One region of the Janthinobacterium sp. GW821-FHT03C08 genome, then DNA from elsewhere that is predicted to be linked to it. Evidence: predicted binding sites of a transcription regulator. Region 1 holds the regulator's gene; each other region holds the start of a gene.
What was found. Region 1 encodes LexA, which represses DNA repair genes until DNA is damaged. Its sites were predicted from a motif close to ACTGTATNNNNATACAGT; they were not measured.
Positions count from the first base shown of each region.

Region 2: imuA (translesion DNA synthesis-associated protein ImuA) is a predicted target of LexA. The motif match lies at 3,842-3,859, and genes of this name have one in related genera.
Region 3: AC07VL_RS02045 (DNA topoisomerase IV subunit B) is a predicted target of LexA. The motif match lies at 3,733-3,750, and genes of this name have one in related genera.

Region 1 covers NZ_JBWKUP010000010.1:15,413-21,677, forward strand. The annotation lists gene rpsR (30S ribosomal protein S18) at 1-204, opposite strand, end outside; gene priB (primosomal replication protein N) at 230-529, opposite strand; gene rpsF (30S ribosomal protein S6) at 550-936, opposite strand; gene lexA (transcriptional repressor LexA) at 1,202-1,837, shown strand; gene AC07VL_RS15510 (cystathionine gamma-synthase family protein) at 2,056-3,297, opposite strand; gene purF (amidophosphoribosyltransferase) at 3,341-4,864, opposite strand; gene AC07VL_RS15520 (CvpA family protein) at 4,904-5,392, opposite strand; gene AC07VL_RS15525 (SPOR domain-containing protein) at 5,413-6,265, opposite strand, start outside.
Region 2 covers NZ_JBWKUP010000010.1:160,717-166,981, reverse strand. The annotation lists gene AC07VL_RS16135 (MFS transporter) at 1-257, shown strand, start outside; gene AC07VL_RS16130 (GNAT family N-acetyltransferase) at 332-2,356, shown strand; gene AC07VL_RS16125 (putative Na+/H+ antiporter) at 2,409-3,674, opposite strand; gene imuA (translesion DNA synthesis-associated protein ImuA) at 3,880-4,590, shown strand; gene AC07VL_RS16115 (Y-family DNA polymerase) at 4,520-6,007, shown strand; gene AC07VL_RS16110 (glutathione S-transferase N-terminal domain-containing protein) at 6,115-6,265, shown strand, end outside.
Region 3 covers NZ_JBWKUP010000001.1:440,061-446,325, reverse strand. The annotation lists gene parC (DNA topoisomerase IV subunit A) at 1-1,606, opposite strand, end outside; gene AC07VL_RS02045 (DNA topoisomerase IV subunit B) at 1,656-3,653, opposite strand; gene kdpF (K(+)-transporting ATPase subunit F) at 4,117-4,206, shown strand; gene kdpA (potassium-transporting ATPase subunit KdpA) at 4,206-6,011, shown strand; gene kdpB (potassium-transporting ATPase subunit KdpB) at 6,021-6,265, shown strand, end outside.

The sequences.
Region 1 (6,265 bases):
TTTGGTACCGGTCAGGCGTGCTGGCATGATCTTGCCGTTTTCCTGGACGAAGTCTTTCAGCGTGTCGACGTCTTTGTAGTCGACTTGCTCAACGTGAGCTGCCGTGAAGCGGCAGAACTTCTTACGTTTGAACAAAGGGTTTTGCTGTTTGCGTTTTTCTTTAAGCTTGAGCTTATTTTTGTCGAACTTTTTACCGAATGCCATGTCAGGCTCCTGTATCTAAAATGCGCTAGTCGGGAATGACTGCACTAAAATCAATGATGTGAAACACCAAACTCTTGCTGTTGCGGCTCTTTCTGGCCAGGAAACCCGTGAACTGATACACCCCACCCAAGCTTGCCTGGCTGAACCGGCCTGAGATTTCGCCAGCGGCTAGCGCGGCAACATCAAACTCGGTCAAACGGGCAATTCCTGCTTCCATCTGCTGCGAACTGTGTTGCAATACTGCATTCACAATCGGCAGCCCTGCCGGGGTATAGCGCAATATTTCGCGCTCGGCAATGATGGCGGTTACTTGTAGCTGGTTCAGCGCACGATCCTGGTCAAAAATTAAGCGGCTGCGGCTGGAGCGGCTGCTGGTGCTTCGGTGCGGTGGCTTTTGGCCGCGTCTTCGCGTTGTACCGATTTCATCATCGGCGAAGGAGCTGTTTCAGCTTTCTTCATTTTAACGGTCAGGTGACGCAACACGGCATCATTGAATTTGAATGCTGTTTCCAACTCGACCAGGGTCTCGTTGTCGCATTCGATGTTCAGGCAGATGTAGTGTGCTTTAGGCAGCTTTTGGATCGAGTAAGCCATTTGACGGCGGCCCCAATCTTCCACGCGGTGAACCGAACCGCCGCGGGTGGTTACGCTGGCTTTGTAGCGTTCGATCATCGCGGGCACTTGCTCGCTTTGGTCCGGATGGACGATAAAGACTATTTCATAATGACGCATGCAAACTCCTTCAGGTCGGATTGATAATCGCCCACCCCGGCGTCAAGACGGGTGTGGGAAGGTCAGCCGAAGATTATAACCGCCTTTTGCGAACTATTCAATGATTGCTTGCGCCGCGCCTGCCGGCCGCCACCTTTCTTGCCCCGATAGCAGGTTTTCTTTGAAAATCGGCGAAAAAGCCCGAAATCCCCTTGCATAGTGGGCGATACTGTACAAAAATACAGACTGTTCATATAGACAGCATTTTAGTATGCACCCACCGCTCATGATCAAGCTGACAGCACGACAAGAACAAATCCTGAACCTGATCAAGGACGCGATTGAAAATACGGGCTTTCCTCCCACCCGTGCCGAGATCGCCAATGAATTGGGCTTCAAATCGGCCAACGCGGCCGAAGAGCATTTGCAGGCCCTGGCCCGCAAGGGCGCGATCGAGATTTCGCCCGGCACCTCGCGCGGCATCCGCCTGATCGGCGCGGCGGCCGAAACGCTGCCGGCGAAGGTGCCGGCAGCGCTGCTGATGTCGCTGCCCCTGATCGGCCGCGTGGCAGCCGGTTCACCCATCCTGGCGCAGGAAAACCTGGAAGCGAGCTACAACGTCGACCCGGCCCTGTTTTCGGCCAAGCCCGACTTCCTGCTGAAGGTGCGCGGCTGGTCCATGCGCGACGCCGGCATCATGGATGGCGACTTGCTGGCCGTGAAGAAGGTCGACAGCGCCAAGAACGGCCAGATCGTCGTCGCCCGCATCGGCGACGAAGTCACCGTCAAGCGCTACAAGAAGACGGGCTCCGTCATCGAACTGCTGCCGGAAAACCCCGACTTCAAGGTCATCACCGTGTCACCGGAAGATGAATTTGCCCTGGAAGGCCTGGCCGTGGGCTTGATGCGCAGCTGGCATTGATTGAACGCGCCCTCATAAACCTACTGCGCAGCCCACTCTCGGGCATCCGTTGCTCGCTAGCTGGGCGCCCCCCGTACAATGTACAGCTCCGCTACTCAACCCGATATTGGGCTTGCCCGCTACGGTTTCTGAAGGCACGAAGACATTACCATTGAACGGCGAAAAACAAAGGGCCGCAACAGCATGACTGTTGCGGCCCTTTTCATTTGTCCGGCAACTTAGACATCAAGTGCCTGGCGGAAATCCTCGAGCAGATCCACCTCGTCCTCGATGCCGACGGAGACGCGGATCAGCGATTCGGCGATGCCCATGCTGGCGCGGCGCTCGGCCCCCATCTCATAGAAAATCGTGTGGGCGACGGGAATGACCAGGGTGCGCGTGTCGCCCAGGTTGCTTGCGGGAATGGCCAGATTCAGGCGGTTGAGGAAATCGAAGCAGTCGATGCCATCCATCAACTCAAAGCTGAACAGCGAGCCATAGCTGCGGAACAGCTCGCTGGCCAGCGCATGCTGCGGGTGCGACGGCAAGCCGGGATAATGCACGGCGGCCACGCGCGGGTCGGCGGCCAGTATGGTGGCCAGCGCCAGGGCATTCGAGCAGGTGCGGTCCATGCGCAAGGCCATGGTTTCCGCGCCGACGGCGATATGGTGCGCCGCTTCCGGCCCCAAGGAGGCGCCGAAGTCGCGCAAGGCCTTGGCGCGGATTTGCGCAATGCCCCATTGCGCGGGCGCCGCCTTCTTGTAATTCTCGAAAATATTCGGATACTGCGTCCAGTCGAACACGCCCGTGTCCGTCAAGCTGCCGCCCAGCGCATTGCCGTGGCCGCCGATGGATTTCGTCAGAGCGTTGACCACCAGGCCCGCGCCCACGGCCTTCGGACGGAACAGGTAGGGCGTCGTCATCGTATTGTCGACGATATACAGGATGCCCTTCTCGCGGCACAGGTCGCCGATTTTTTGCAGGTCGGCGATCTGCGTGCGCGGGTTGGCGATGGTTTCCACGAAAACAATCCGCGTCGTCGGCGTGATGGCGGCCGCCACGTTGGCGACATCGGTGGCATCGACGAAGGACACGCCTATGCCCTGCCCCGTCACCGTTTGCCACAGGCTGTTGGTGTTGCCAAACAGGAATGCCGACGACACGACGTGGTCGCCCGCGCGCAGCAGCGACTGCACCACGGCGCCGATGGCGCCCATGCCGGTGGCGAAGCACAGGGTCGCCACGCCGTCTTCCATCTTGTTGACCTTGTCTTCCAGCGCGGAAACGGTCGGGTTGCCCTGGCGGCCGTAGCGGAAGCCCGGCTCCTTGCCCTGGAACACGGACGCGAGCTGGCGCGCATCGGCGTAACCAAACGCGACGGAGGTGTGCACGGGCTTGTGCAGCGAGCCATGCTCGATGCCCTTGCGGCGGTCGTTATGCAGGATGGTAGTGGTAAAGCCGTAGTTTTTTTTATCGTTCATGATCGCGGAGCAAAAAAAGCCCGGCGCTAGCCGGGCAAGATAATTACGCTTCTGTCGTTGCCAGGTTCAGGTTCAGCTGGGAACGTGGCGTGTCTTCCGGCGCTGCCGCCTTCGGATGGTGGCGCGCATATTCCAGGCGGTCCAGGTATTCCTGCGACACGTCGCCCGTCACGTACACGCCGTCGAAGCACGAGGCCTCGAAGCTGGTCAGGGCCGGGTTGACGTCGGCGATGGCCTGCTTCAGCGCGCCGATATCCTGGTACACCAGGTAATCGGCCGTGATTTCGCGGCACACTTCTTCCGTCGTGCGGCCGTAGGCGATCAGCTCGTCGCGTGTCGGCATGTCGATGCCGTACACGTTCGGGAAGATGACCGGCGGCGCGGCCGAGGCGAAGATGACCTTCGTTGCGCCCGCTTCGCGCGCCATCTGCACGATTTCGCGGCTGGTGGTGCCGCGCACGATGGAATCGTCGACCAGCAGCACCACTTTATCCTTGAATTCGGACGGGATGGCGTTGAGCTTCTGGCGCACGGACTTCTTGCGCGCCGCCTGGCCCGGCATGATGAAGGTGCGGCCGATGTAGCGGTTCTTGATGAAGCCTTCGCGGTACTCGATGTTCAGCGCCATGGCCAGCTGGATGGCGGCCGGACGCGAGGAGTCGGGAATCGGCATGACCACGTCGATATGCACGCCTGGCAGCTCGGTGCGGATCTTTTCGGCCAGGTATTCGCCCATTTTCAGGCGCGTGGCGTACACGGAAGCGCCGTCGATGACGGAGTCGGGACGGGCCAGGTAGACGAATTCGAAGACGCAGGGATTCAGGCTGGCATTGTCCGCGCATTGGCGGCTGTGCAATTGCTTGTCGGCATCGATGAAGACGGCTTCACCGGGGCCGATGTCGCGCACGAAACGGAAGCCCATGCCTTCCAGGGCCACGGATTCGGAGGCGATCAGGTACTCGGTGCCCTGCTCGCTTTCATTGATGCCCAGGCACAGCGGACGGATGCCGTGCGGGTCGCGGAAGGCCAGCAAGCCCACGCCGGCAATTTGCGCCACGGCAGCATAGCCACCCTTGACGCGACGGTTCAGCACGGTAACGGCCTTGAAGATGGCGTCCGGGTCCAGGTTCAGGCCCGTCGTCGCTTCCTGGATTTCATGCGCCAGCACGTTGAGCAGCACTTCCGAGTCGGAATCGGTATTGATGTGGCGGCGGTCGTTCTTGAACATTTCCTGCTTCAACTGTTCCCAGTTGGTCAGGTTGCCATTGTGCGCCAGGGTGATGCCGAACGGCGCATTCACATAAAACGGCTGTGCTTCCTCTTCGCTCGACGAACCGGCCGTCGGATAGCGACAGTGACCGATGCCCGAATTGCCTTGCAGCGAACGCATGTTGCGCGTACGGAAGACGTCACGCACGAGGCCATTGGCCTTGTGCATGGAAAACATACTGCTGTGATTGGTCGCAATCCCTGCCGCATCCTGACCGCGATGTTGCAAGAGCAACAATGCATCATAGAGCAATTGATTGACAGGTTGATGGGAAACGACGCCGACGATGCCACACATGGTGTGCTCCTAAACTGTGCTACTGATTTTAAAAAAAATTCAAAATTTCACATGCTGCGCGTAAGCGGCAGGCAGATAAGGCTTGATGGCGCGCGCGCCCTGCTCTGCAAGCGGGCTGAGCAGCGCGTTCTTCCAGAATGGCTGCTGCGGGATGGACGTCATGCCACACAAGATGACGGCGGTCAGCACGATCACAAGGCCCCGCGCCACGCCGAACAGGCTGCCCAGGGTGCGGTCGGCCAGGCTCAGGCCCGTCACCTTGACCAGTGCGTCGACCGTCATGGACAGCAATCCCATCAAAATGCGCACGCCGATGAACAGCACCACGAAGGCCAGCAACAGGCGGACGGCTTCGCCCGGCACGGCTTCCGGCAGGAATTTCGCCAGGGTGGCGCCATACGCGTTGGCAATGACGAAAGCCACGATCCAGCTGACCAAGGACAGTATTTCCTTGACCAGGCCGCGCATCATGCTGATCAGCACGGACGTCACCAGCACGAACAGCACCAGATAATCGAAAATCGTCACGCCCGTTCAGCCTTGCAACATCACGCCGGCACCAGGCTGCCGCCCAGGCCCAGCTTTTGCAGCTTGGCGCGCGTCTTTTCCGCGTCTTCGCGGCTGCCGAATGGCCCCACGCGCACGCGGATGCGTTCGCCAGCGGGGCTGGAGACCTTCTGCGTGTACGACTTGATGCCCGCTTCGCGCAGTTTTTCCTGCAATTCGTCGACCTTGTCCTGCGTTGCCAGTGCCGCCACCTGCACCACGAACTTGCCGGAGCCGGCGTCATGGGCTTTCTCCTGCTGCTTGTCTTGCGGCTTGCCTTCCAGAATCGCCAGCGCGCGCGCAGCATCGTCGGCCGACTGCGCCGGCTTGGCAGGCTTCGGTTCAGGCTTGGCTTCCGGCTTGACCTCATGCTTCGGTTCAGGCTTGGGCTCGTGTTTCGGCTCCGGCTTGGTTTCGTGCTTCGGCTCGGGTTTCGGTTCGGGTTTCGGTTCCGGTTTCGGTTCCACCTTGACCGGCTTGGGCTCAGGCTTGGGCTCGGGTTTCGGCTCGACATAGGCCGGCTTGAGCGGCGCAGGCTCGGCGGCAGCCAGCACGGGTGCCGGCATCGGCTTGGCCGCAGGCGGCAGCGGCGCGTCGACGATTTCCTCGGACTGGTCCAGGCCATTCGATGCGGCCCGGGCCGGGACGGCCGGCACGGGCGCCGGTGCAGCCTTTTCCTTTGACGGAATATCGATGGCGATATCGTTGAACGGTGCTTTCGGCTCGGAATCGAGCAGCATCGGCAAGCCGACGGCCACGCCCAGGGCCAGGGCGACAGCCCCGACGAGGCGGCGGCGTGCGCGTTTTTTCTCTGGCAAGACCGGGTCCGGCGCTTCCTTGCCGCCACGGCGGGAG
Region 2 (6,265 bases), 150 kb from region 1:
CCCTGATCCGCAGCGCGATTACGGCCAGCAAGGAAGCGATGACCTTGACGACGGCCGCCATGAGCTTGCTGTACTGCATCTATTTATCCGCATGGCTGCAGCTGTACAACGTGCTGTGCCAGCGCTTCGGCTATGCGCTGGAAACGTACGCGCTGCTGAATCTCCCCGTCATCGTGGTTATCGTGGCCTGCCTGCTGCTGTTTACGCGGGGCATGGCGGGACGCCGGGAAAGCGAGGTGCGGCTGGCCCGGCATTGATGGCGCCACGGTGCGCGTGTTGTGGATTACCTGGACGAAATTACCTACACTCTCCTGCGGAAGATGGTGCGCTCATGAAAATAGATGACCTGGCTTCGAAACACGATCAAGCAACGATTTTCAACCTGGAATACGAGTTCCGCATCAATAAGCTGAAGCTCGATTTCATCGCCCTGGCCGATGCGGGGCCGGCGGACGCGGACGCCGGCCGCCTGGCGGGGGAGCACCAGGCCGGCCTTGCCGCCCTGCGCAGCTTCATCGCCGCCAATTTCACGCATTTCAATGCGGCCAGCTGTTCCTCGCTGAGCGCCATCCCCACGCGCGCGCTGGGCGACGACGAGCGTTACGTGCACCGCATCTGGATGGGCGGGCCGTTGCCGGCTATCGCGGCCCAGGCCATCGTGCAATGGGGCGCGGCGCTGGACGAGGTGCTGCACAATGGCGGCGCGCCATACGTGTCCATCCTGTGGGTGTGGGATGCGGCCCAGCTGCGCGGCGATGCGCGTTTCAGCCCGACGGGCGGCGCGGGGCGCTACACGATAGGACGCTACGCCATCGGCGGCACGACCCTGCACATCAATTCGCTGCGCGCGCTGGCGCTGGACTTTGTCCCGGCGCGCTTCGGCATACTCGATGCCCTGCATGCGCAGCGCTACTTCGCCACCCTGTCCGATTATTTCCGCATCCTCATCATGTGCGAGTACGGCGGCATGTACATGGATGTCGACACGATCCCGCACAATCCGGCGACGATTTTCCTGATGAAGCCGGAGGTGCCCGATTATTTCCAGCGCCACGCGGACGCCGGGGGAGGGCGCCGCCACGTCAGCTGGATGAACCTGTTTCTTGATGAAACGGGCATGCTGATCGCCAGGAAGAACGACGCGGCGCTGCGTTTGATCCAGCGCAATGTGAACCGTGCTTATGCGGACATCGATGGCGCCATCCCCCGTTCCTGTCCGCAATTCGAGGCGCGGCTGTTCGGCCAGTTCTATGCCCAGTGGAAGCAGCACCTGGGCCGCACCATGCTCAGCCATGCCGAGTTCTACCAGCGCTATTGCGTGCTCTACGACGGCGCGCCGGAAGCGGTGGTGGGCGGCATCCGCGGCATGCGCCTGCTGGTCGACATCATTACCGATACGCATATCCCGCTCAGCGAGGAAGAGGCGCGCGCGTATGCCCGCTGCATCGCGCAGCTCGACGAGATCGGCTGGCAACTGGACGATCCTTTGAGCCTGGTCAACATCGTCGACGTGTTCGACATCGAGGAAGCGCCGCGCATGGCCTATGCGGCCCAGCTGCGCGCGGAAATCGACCATTTCCACTATTACTCGGTGCTGTCGCACGACCCGCAGCTGGACCGCGTGAATGACGTCTTTTGCCGCTACCTGCTGGCGCACCGGTCGCGGCATATTGCTTCCGGCGCCTTCTGGCGTCCCACCGTGGGCCGTCACGGCAGCCGCCTGCCGGCCGTGCATGAGGTGGCCGTGCCCGAAGACGAGGGCTTGCTGTCGCATGCGCCGCTCAGGCTGGTGCCCGGCAGCCTGCTGGGCGAGGAAGCGAAGAACCGCATGGCGAAGCTGCTGTTTGCCACCAGCTACCTGGAATATTGTTCGTTTGGTAATAAACTCAATCTGCAGTTCGTCGAACTGCAGCGGCGGCAGAATATCGACCCGTATCTGCAGCACATCCACGGCCTGCACGACGAGGACGAGCGCTTCATCGGCTTTTTCACGGCCGCCACCATGGACGAGTTCCAGGCTTGCGGGGCCGTCTCGTATTACCGCGACGACATGAAGGCGCTTGACGACGCGTATGACCGGTTCGTGCTGCAACATGCGCGCGCCGGCGACTGCTTCGTCAGCAGCCTGGCCATCGACGAGAAATACCGGGGACAGGGCTTGTTCAAGCAGATGTTCCATGCCATCCGCGACCTGGCCAGGGGCAAGGGCTGCACGCGCATCAGCCTGACGGTATGGGAAAAGAGCGAAGCGCTGCAAGTGTACCTGCACAAGGGATTTCGCAGCGTGGGCACCTTCGACTATGCCTACAGCCTGTTCTACGACCGGCTGCATTTCCTCGTGTATGAGGGAAATTGATTTGGGGAACTGACGGGAGCAGGGGCGGCCGGCAGCCGCCCCGTGTTGAGACTTACAGGGCCAGGAAGGCGAGCGCGGCCACGGCCGTGGGCAGCAGGGCGCCCGCCAGCAGACCGACGGCGCCGATCGATTCATCCTTGAAGCCGCGGCGCAGCAGGGCCACGCCGGCCGGGTTCGGCGCATTGGCGATGACGGTCAGGCCGCCGCCGGCCACGGCGCCCGCCATCAGCATGTATTTCGCTTCGTCCGTCATGCCGACGATCAGCGAACCCAGGTAGGTGAGGGCCGCATTGTCCGTGATCGCCGTCAAGCCCAGGGCGCCGAAGAACAGGGCCAGCGGTTTCAGGCTGGAAACGATGGGCTGCAGCCACCATTGCTGCATGCCGCCCAGCACCACCAGGCCGCCGAGGAAGAAGCCGACCAGCAAGCCTTCCTTCAGGATCAGCGGGCTTTGATAGCGCTCATACGCCTGCACGAAGCCGAGGAAGAACAGGAACAGGCCGATGAACAGCACGGGATGATGTGCCAGGGTAACGACGCCGGCCAGCACGATCATGTGCACGAGGCTGACGGCCAGCGGCACTTTCGGCGCTTCCACCTCGCCGGCCTTCGGCTTGATGTCGGAGGTGTTGCTGTGCAGATATTTACGCAGCAATATGCTCACGCCCGTGGCGTTGACCAGCACGGCGATGGCGGCCTTCCAGCCGAAATGGCTGGCCATGTAGGCGCTGTCCCAGTTCCACGTGGTGGCTACCATCAGCACGGGCGGCGCCGCGTACGAGGTGAGGGTGCCGCCGATGGAAACGTTGACGAACAGCACGCCCAAGGCGCCGTATTTCAGCCATTCGGGGATGCCTGGACGGAAGATTTGCGGCGCCAGCATCAGCGCGGCCAGGGTCATGGCGGCTGGTTCCGTGATCAGGGAGCCCGTCAGGGGCACGAGCGCCAGGCCCAGCCAGACGAGGGCCAGTTCTGTGCGCAGCGGCATCACGCGCGCCACGCCTTTCAACAGGCGCTGCACGGCGTCGAGCACGGGGCGCGAGGCGGCCACCACCATGACGACGAAGACGAACAGCGGTTCCGTGTAATGGCGCGATTCGGCATACTCGATGGCCGCATCGCTGCCCGAGACAAAGGCCATGATGATGATCAGGATGAAGGCCCAGAAACCGAACACGACTTCCACTTCGCCCAGCAGATGCAGCAAGCCCGCATGGCGGGGGTGGCGCCGCGATAATGTCTCAAACGACTTGGCGGCGAAGGTGTGGATGAGCGCAAGGCCGAAGATGATGGCGCTGATGATTTGGATGGTGGTCAAATGCGTTTCCTTATGGACGGAGGAAGCCGCCCGGTGCATTGCCGAGCGGTAAGGAGAGTGCTTATGGTACAGCAATCCCTGCAAAAAACGGGGTTTTTCGGACATGGCGGAGCGGCCCCGGCAGGCATTCAGCCAGATAAGCCTTGCCAAAAGCGGGTGCGGATAGTACTGTATATGCATACAGTATTCATCTTCATATTCAATCATGCAACATTCTCAATTGATGGCGTCGCCGGAAGCCCTGCACCCGTCCTTGTGGCGCGCCTCGCAGCTGGGCCAGGGCGCCACGCGCTGCCTGGATACGGGCTTTGCCGCCTTGTCCGCGCAGCTGCCTGGCGGCGGCTGGCCCAGCGGCAGCCTCATCGACCTGCTGGTGCAGCAGGCGGGCAGCGGCGAATTGCGCCTGCTGGCGCCCGCCCTGGCGCAGCTGGCGGGGCAGCCCATCGTGCTGCTGCAGCCGCCCCATCCGCCGCAGGCGCTGGCGCTGGCCGCGCAGGGGCTGGCGCCGTCGCAGCTGCTGTGGCTCAAGAGCGCCAGCAGCAAGGATGCCCTGTGGGCGGCAGAAAACATCTTGCGCAGCGGCACGTGCGGCGCCCTGCTGTTCTGGCAATCGCACGTACGCGCCGACAGCCTGCGCCGGCTGCATCTGGCGGCGCAGTCGGGCAACACCCTGTTCTGCATGCTGCGCCCCTTGCACGGCGCGCAGGATGCGTCGCCGGCGCCCTTGCGCCTGTCCGTGCGCCCGGCCGCCGGCGGCATCGAGATCGGCTTCATCAAGCGCCGGGGACCGCAGCGCGACGCGCCGTTGTTCCTGCCCCTGCAACCTCCTTCTTTATTGCTGCGCCATGCGACTCTGGATCGGCCTGTACCTGCCCCGGCTCCCGCTCGAAGTATTTTGCCCGCGCTGGTCGGCTGACAGCCTCGGCGTAGTACTGGAGCAGGAGCAAGTGATGGCCGTGTCGCCGCTGGCGCGGGCGGCGGGCATCCGGCCGGGCATGCGCCGCGCGGGCGCACTGATGCTGGCGCCGCAGGCGCGTTTGCACGAGCGTTCGCCCGAACTGGAAGCGCAGGCCCTGCAGGCGGTGGCGCTGGCGCTGCTGCAATACTCGCCGCAGGTGGCGCAGGGCGAGGAAGCGACCCTGCTCGTCGACGCGGGCGCCAGCCTGCGCCTGTTCGGCGGCGTGCGCGCCCTGTGCAGGCAGATTGCGGCCAGCCTGCGCGCATTGGGCTACACGGCCCAGCTGTCGTGCGCCCCCACGGCACGGGGCGCCTGGCTGCTGGCGCGCGCCGGGACGCGCCGGGGCCGCGTGCTGGGCATGGAGAGTCTCGTGCGCCGCCTCGACGGCCTGCCATGCGCCTTGCTGCCGCCCGCGCGCCCCTGGCTCGACTGGTTCGACGGCATCGGCTGCCGCACCCTGGGACAGCTGCGCCACTTGCCCCGGCCCGGCCTGCAGCGCCGCTGCGGCGCCGCCTTGCTGGCCATGCTCGACGATGCGCATGGCCACGGCACGGAACTGTACGTCTGGCTCGAAGCGCCGCCCACGTTCCGCGCCAGCCTGGAACTGTTCGACCGCGTGGAGCACACGGACGCGCTGCTGTTCGGCGCGCGCCGCCTGCTGCAGCAGATGACGGGCTGGCTGTGCGCGCGGCAATTCGCCGTCGAGCGCATCCAGTTGCTGCTGGCCCACGAGCGGGGCAGGGTGGCGCGCCCGCCCACCGTCATCGACCTGGCCTTGGGCGAGGCCGTCTGGCGCGACGAGCACTTGGTGCGATTGCTCAAGGAGCGCCTGGCGCAGCTGGTGCTGGAGGCGCCCGTGATCGGCCTGAGCCTGGAAGCGCTGCAGGTGCAGCCCATGGCGCCGCCCAGCGAGAGCCTGTTTCCCGAGCCGGGCGGCACGCCGCAGGAGCGCCAGCGCCTGATGGAGCTGCTGGTGGCGCGCCTGGGCAGTGACAATGTCCTGCAGGCCGCGCCGCGCGCCGATTACCGCCCTGAGGCGGCCAACCAGTGGCTGCCGCTGCCGGCCAAGCCCGCGGCAAGAAGCGGGCCCCCCGACTTGCCGCCCGGCCTGCCCGGCATGCCCCGTCCCGGCTGGCTGCTGGCCCAGCCCATCGCCCTCCTGATGCGCGAGCACCGGCCCTTCTATGGCTCGCCTTTGAAAATGGTGTCCGTGGCCGAACGCATCGAGGCGGGCTGGTGGGGGCAGTCGCAGGCGCGCGATTATTTCATTGCCGAAGGACTCGACCATGCCCATTACTGGGTCTACCGCGAACGCATCGCCGGCAGCGGCGAAGACGCCGCGCCGCGCTGGTTTTTGCATGGTTTGTTTGGCTGAATGATGGGTGGAAAAACCAGTTTCAGGGCCGCCCAGCAGAAGCGGGCCGGCTTGGCTATACTGGCTTTCCTGCTCCGCGTCCTACACTTGAATGAATAAGGATTTCCATGCATCAACTCTCCGACTTTCCCATTACCCAAAAATGGCCTGCCCGGCATCCCGAGCGCCTGCAGCTGTACTCGCTGCCCACGCCGAACGGCATCAAGGTCTCCATCCTGCTGGAAGAGCTGGGCCTGGCGTACGAGCCGCACCTGGTCA
Region 3 (6,265 bases), on a different contig from region 1:
CGACCACCTTCTGTTCGGCCACGGCTTTTTGTGCTTCCTCGATCAGGGTGCGGCGCGCGTCGCCGAACTGCTTGGCGTCCGCCTCGATCTCGCGGATGATGGCACGCTTCATCGAACCCGGGTTATCGAGCAGGTCCTGCAGCGACTTTTCTTCCTTGCGCAGCTCGGCCAGCTCCTGCTGGATCTTGATGGTTTCCAGGCGCGCCAGCTGGCGCAAACGGATTTCCAGGATATCGTCGGCCTGGCGCTCGGACAGTTTGAACGCCTCGATCAGTGCCGCCTTCGGCTCGTCCGAATTGCGGATGATCTGGATCACCTTGTCGATATTGAGCAGGATCGCTTCGCGTCCTTCCAGGATATGGATGCGGTCCTTGACCTTGCCCAGCTTGTAGCCGGTGCGGCGGGTGACGGTGGTGAAGCGGAAATCGATCCACTCGCGCAGGATGTCGCCCAGGCCCTTCTGGCGCGGACGTCCATCGCCGCCGATCATCACCAGGTTGATCGAGGTCGACGATTCCAGCGAGGTATGCGCCAGCAGCATCAGCATGAATTCCGTCTGGTCCTGGTTCTTCGACTTCGGCTCGAACACGAGGCGTACGGGCGCGGCGCGGCCCGATTCGTCGCGGATGGTGTCGAGCGAATTGAGGATCAGGGCCTTCAGGGCCACCTGTTCCGGCGACAGGGCCTTCTTGCCCAGCTTGATCTTCGGATTCGTCAGTTCCTCGATTTCTTCCAGCACCTTTTGCGACGAGGTACCCGGCGGCAGCTCCGTCACGACGGCTTGCCACTGGCCGCGCGCCAGTTCCTCGATCTTCCAGCGGGCGCGCACTTTCATGCTGCCACGGCCGCTCGCGTACATGTCCTGGATCTGCGAGGGCGGCGTGATGATCTGGCCGCCGCCGGGGAAGTCCGGGCCGGGCATGATGGCCATCAGTTCGGCGTGCGTGATCTTCGGATCGCGGATCATGGCGACCGCCGCCTTGGCCACTTCCGTCAGGTTGTGCGACGGGATTTCCGTCGCCAGGCCCACGGCGATGCCGGAGGCGCCGTTCAGCAGCACCATCGGCAGGCGCGCCGGCAGCAGCTTCGGTTCTTCCGTGGAGCCGTCATAGTTGGGCTGGAAATCCACCGTGCCCATGCCGATTTCGTCCATCAGCAGCTTGGCGATCGGCGTCAGGCGCGCTTCCGTGTAACGCATGGCCGCCGCGCCGTCGCCGTCGCGCGAGCCGAAGTTGCCCTGGCCATCGATGAGCGGGTAGCGCAGCGAGAAATCCTGCGCCATGCGCACCAGCGCGTCGTACACGGACTGGTCGCCGTGCGGGTGCAACTTACCCAGCACGTCGCCCACCACGGCCGCCGATTTGCGCGGCTTCGCCGTGGAATTCAATCCCAGCTCATTCATCGCATACAGGATGCGGCGCTGCACGGGCTTCTGGCCATCGCAGACGTCGGGCAGGGCGCGGCCCTTGACGACGGAGATGGCGTAGTCGAGATAGGCACGCTCGGCGAAGGTGGACAGGGTCAGCGCTTCGCCGTCGAATACCGGTTCATCCGGTTCGATCGGCTCAGGCTGGGCATCGTCAAATAAATTGGTTTGTGTGGACATGGTTTATCTTGCAACTAAGGTTATCTTTTGGGGGCGCAAACTGCCAGGATCAGATGTCGGCCTCGGCTTCATTGCCGTGTTCCTCGATCCAGGCGCGGCGTCCTGCCGCCTCGCCCTTGCCCATCAGCATATTGAAGCGGGCGGCGGACGTCATGTGGTCGATTTCGCCCAGGGTCACGGGCAGCAGGCGGCGCGTGTCCGGGTTCATCGTCGTTTCCCACAGCTGTTCCGCATTCATCTCGCCCAGGCCCTTGAAGCGCGAGATGGACCAGGCGCCCTGCTTCACGCCTTCCTTGCGCAGCTTGTCCTCGATGGCCAGCAGTTCGCCATCGTCGAGCGCGTAGATTTTCTGCATCGGCTTCTTGCCGCGCGCGGGCGCGTCGACGCGGTACAGGGGCGGACGGGCGATGCAGATGTGGCCCTTGTTGATCAGCGCGGGGAAGTGCTTGAAGAACAGCGTCAGCAGCAGTACCTGGATGTGCGAGCCATCCACGTCCGCATCGGACAGGATGCAGATCTTGCCATAGCGTAGGCCGGACAGGTCGGGCGTGTCGCCGATGCTGTGCGGGTCGACGCCGATGGCCACCGCGATATCGTGGATCTCGTTATTGGCGAACAGGCGGTCGCGGTCCGTTTCCCACGAATTCAAGACCTTGCCGCGCAGTGGCAGGATGGCCTGGAATTCCTTGTCGCGGCCCATCTTGGCCGAACCACCCGCCGAGTCGCCCTCGACGAGGAACAGTTCATTGCGCGCGATGTCCGACGATTCGCAGTCCGTCAGCTTGCCCGGCAGGACGGCCACGCCCGAGGATTTTTTCTTTTCCACTTTCTGCAGCGAGCGCTGGCGCGACTGCGCCTGCTTGATCACCAGCTCGGCCAGCTTCTTGCCGTAGTCGACGTGCTGGTTCAGCCACAGTTCCAGCGGCGGCTTGGTGAAGGTCGAGACGAGGCGCACGGCGTCGCGCGAGTTCAGGCGTTCCTTGATCTGGCCCTGGAATTGCGGGTCCAGCACTTTCGCCGACAGCACGAAGGAAGCGCGCGCGAACACGTCTTCAGGCAGCAGTTTCACGCCTTTCGGCAGCAACGAGTGCATCTCGACGAAGTTTTTCACGGCGCCGAACAGGCCGTCGCGCAAGCCCGATTCATGCGTGCCGCCGTTCGAGGTGGGAATCAGGTTGACATACGATTCGCGCACGATGGCGCCTTCTTCCGTCCACGCGACCACCCAGGCGGCGCCTTCGCCTTCGGCAAAGCCTTCCGAGTCCGGACCCGCATATTGCGCGCCTTCGAACAGGGGAATCAGGGTTTCGCCATTCGATACCTGCGCCAGCGATTCGGTCAGGTAGCCGCGCAAGCCTTCCGCGTACAGCCAGGTCTGCGTATCGCCCGTCTTGGCATTGGTGAGGGTGACGGTGACGCCGGGCAGCAGCACGGCTTTCGAGCGCAGCAGGCGTTGCAGCTCGGTTTGCGAAATGTTCGGCGAATCAAAATACTTCGGATCGGGCCAGGCAGTGACGCGCGTACCGGACTTCTTGCCGTCGCGCGGGGCAGGGCGGGAATTCAGCGGCTCGATCACGTCGCCGTTGGCAAACACCATGTGATGCAAGCCGTTGCCGTCGCTTTCCTTGCGCCAGACAGTGATTTCCAGGCGCGAGGACAGCGCATTGGTGACGGACACGCCGACGCCGTGCAAGCCGCCCGAGAACGCGTAGGCCCCGCCCGAACCCTTGTCGAACTTGCCGCCCGCGTGCAGCCGCGTAAACACGATTTCCACCGTCGGCACGCCCTCTTCCGGGTGCAGGCCGACGGGAATGCCGCGGCCATTGTCTTCGACGGTGATGCTGCCATCCGTGTTTTGCGTCACGGCGATATGCGTGCAATGACCGCCCAGCGCCTCGTCGGAGGCATTGTCGATCACTTCCTGAATGATGTGCAGCGGATTTTCAGTGCGGGTGTACATCCCCGGGCGCTGCTTGACGGGTTCCAGTCCTTTCAGGACACGGATGGATGATTCGCTGTAGTCGGATGCTGGTTTTTTAGTGGCCATACGTGTTCAAGCTAAATAAAGACTAGGGTTGGAACGCCAGGCCGGGGCACTGCGCGGCGCAGTGACAGCGGCGGCGATAACTGTATGAATATACAGTATATCCCGTCCAGCGTCACTGGGGGAGGGCAGTGCGGCAGGCTAGGCGTCCTTGTGCGGACGCTCGCGCATTCTATCTTGTCCCGCGAGCAATAGCGCTACTCCGGGGCAACAACGGTGCGCCATGCGCGCGGTTTGGCGCCAATTGTGAAGGATTTTATGCGGTAAAGCCGCCATTTTTACATCTTGTTTACAGCCGCCTCCCCAGTCTTTACGAATTTTTTAGACCCTTTTGGCTAATCTGCTCACTATCAAAACAAACCTGTATGAGGGTGGGAATGGACATCGTGTATCTCGGCTTGATTGCCGTTTTTTTCGTCGTGGTGGCCGGCTTTGCCGTGGCCTGCGACAAACTGGGGAGCGTCAAATGAATGCCTTTTATGTGCTGGGCGCCGTTGTCTCGGCCGGCCTGCTCGTGTATCTGCTGGTGGCGCTGCTGAAGGCGGAGGAGCTGTGATGACGACGCAATCGATACTGTTATTGGCCGCTTTCCTTCTCGTGCTGCTGGCGGCCGCCTATCCGCTGGGCCTGTACATGGCCAAGGTGGCCGGCGACGGCCCCGTGCGCGGCCTGGGCTGGCTGCAAAAACTGGAAAACCTGCTGTACCGCTGGTCCGGTCTGCCCGCCGACAAGGCCATGGGCTGGAAAGGCTATGCCATCGCCCTGATCGTCTTCAATACCGTGGGCGCTTTCTTTGTCTACGGGCTGCAGCGCCTGCAGGGCTTTTTGCCCTTGAATCCACAGGGACTCGGCGCCGTCAGCCCCGATTCCTCGTTCAATACCGCCATCAGCTTCGTCGCCAACACCAACTGGCAGGGCTACGGCGGCGAACAGACCATGAGCTACCTGACGCAGATGCTGGGCATGGCGTGCCAGAACTTCTTCTCGGCAGCCACCGGCATTGCCGTGATCTTCGCGCTGGTGCGCGGCTTTGCCTCGCGCTCGGGCAAATCGATCGGCAATTTCTGGGTCGACCTGGTGCGCTCCACGCTGTACATCCTGCTGCCGCTGTCCCTGGCCCTGTCCGTCGTCTTCATGGGCGAAGGCATGATCCAGAATTTTTCCGCCTACAAGGAAGTGACCCTGCTCGACCAGGTGGCGTATGAAACGCCGAAGGTGACGGCTGACGGCCAAGCCGTGCTCGATGCGGCAGGCAAGCCCGTGATGGAGGCGCAAGTTGCAAAGACGCAGACCATCGCGATGGGCCCCGTTGCCTCGCAGGAATCGATCAAGCTGCTGGGCACGAATGGCGGCGGCTTCTTCAACGCCAACTCCGCCCACCCGTATGAAAACCCCAGCGTGCTGTCGAACTTCCTGCAGATGCTGGCCATCTTCCTCATTCCCGCCGGCCTGTGCTTCACTTTTGGCAGCATGGTGGGCGACATGCGCCAGGGCTGGGCCGTGCTGGCCGCCATGACCCTGATCTTTGTCGTCATGACGGCGGGCGTGATGAGCGCCGAGCAGCAAGCCAATCCTGCGCTGCAGGCCTTGGGCGTGGACCAGCAGGCCAGCAGCCTGCAAGCGGGCGGCAATATGGAAGGCAAGGAAACGCGCTTCGGCATCAGCTCCTCGACCCTGTTCGCGGCCGTGACGACGGCGGCATCGTGCGGCGCCGTCAATTCCATGCACGACTCCTATATGCCGCTCGGCGGCATGGTGCCGCTGCTGCTGATGCAGTTCGGCGAAGTGATCTTCGGCGGCGTGGGCACGGGCCTGTACGGCATGCTGATGTTCGCCATCCTGGCCGTCTTCATCGCTGGCCTGATGATAGGCCGCACGCCTGAATACCTGGGCAAGAAAATCCAGGCCTATGAAATGAAGATGGTGTCGCTGGCAATCCTGGTGACGCCGGCCCTGGTGCTGACGGGTACGGCGATCGCCGTGATGGTCGAACCGGGCAAGATCGGCGTGGCCAATCCGGGCGCGCATGGTTTCTCTGAAATCCTCTATGCCTTCACCTCGGCGGCCAACAACAACGGCAGCGCATTTGCGGGCCTGTCCGCCAACACGCCGTTCTACAACGTGATGCTGGCGATCGCCATGTGGTTCGGCCGCTTCGGCGTGATCGTGCCCGTGCTGGCGGTGGCCGGTTCGCTGGCGGCCAAGCAGCGCCTGTCGCCCAATGCCGGCACCATGCCCACGCACGGCCCCATGTTCATCGGCCTGCTGATCGGCGTCGTCGTGCTCGTCGGCGTGCTCAATTACGTTCCCGCGCTGGCCCTGGGCCCGATCGTCGAACACCTGCAACTTTTCATCAAATAAGAGGCTACCATGTCACGCACAAGCCTGACTTTGTTCGATTCCGCACTGATCGGCCCCGCCGTCGTCGATGCGTTCAAAAAACTTGACCCCCGCACGCAGTGGCGCAGCCCCGTGATGTTCGTTGTCTATGTGGGCAGCATCATCACGACCCTGTTGGCCATCCAGGCCCTGAACGGCCAGGGCGAGGCGCCGTTCGGCTTCATCGTCGCCGTCGCCGTGTGGCTGTGGTTTACCGTGCTGTTCGCGAACTTCGC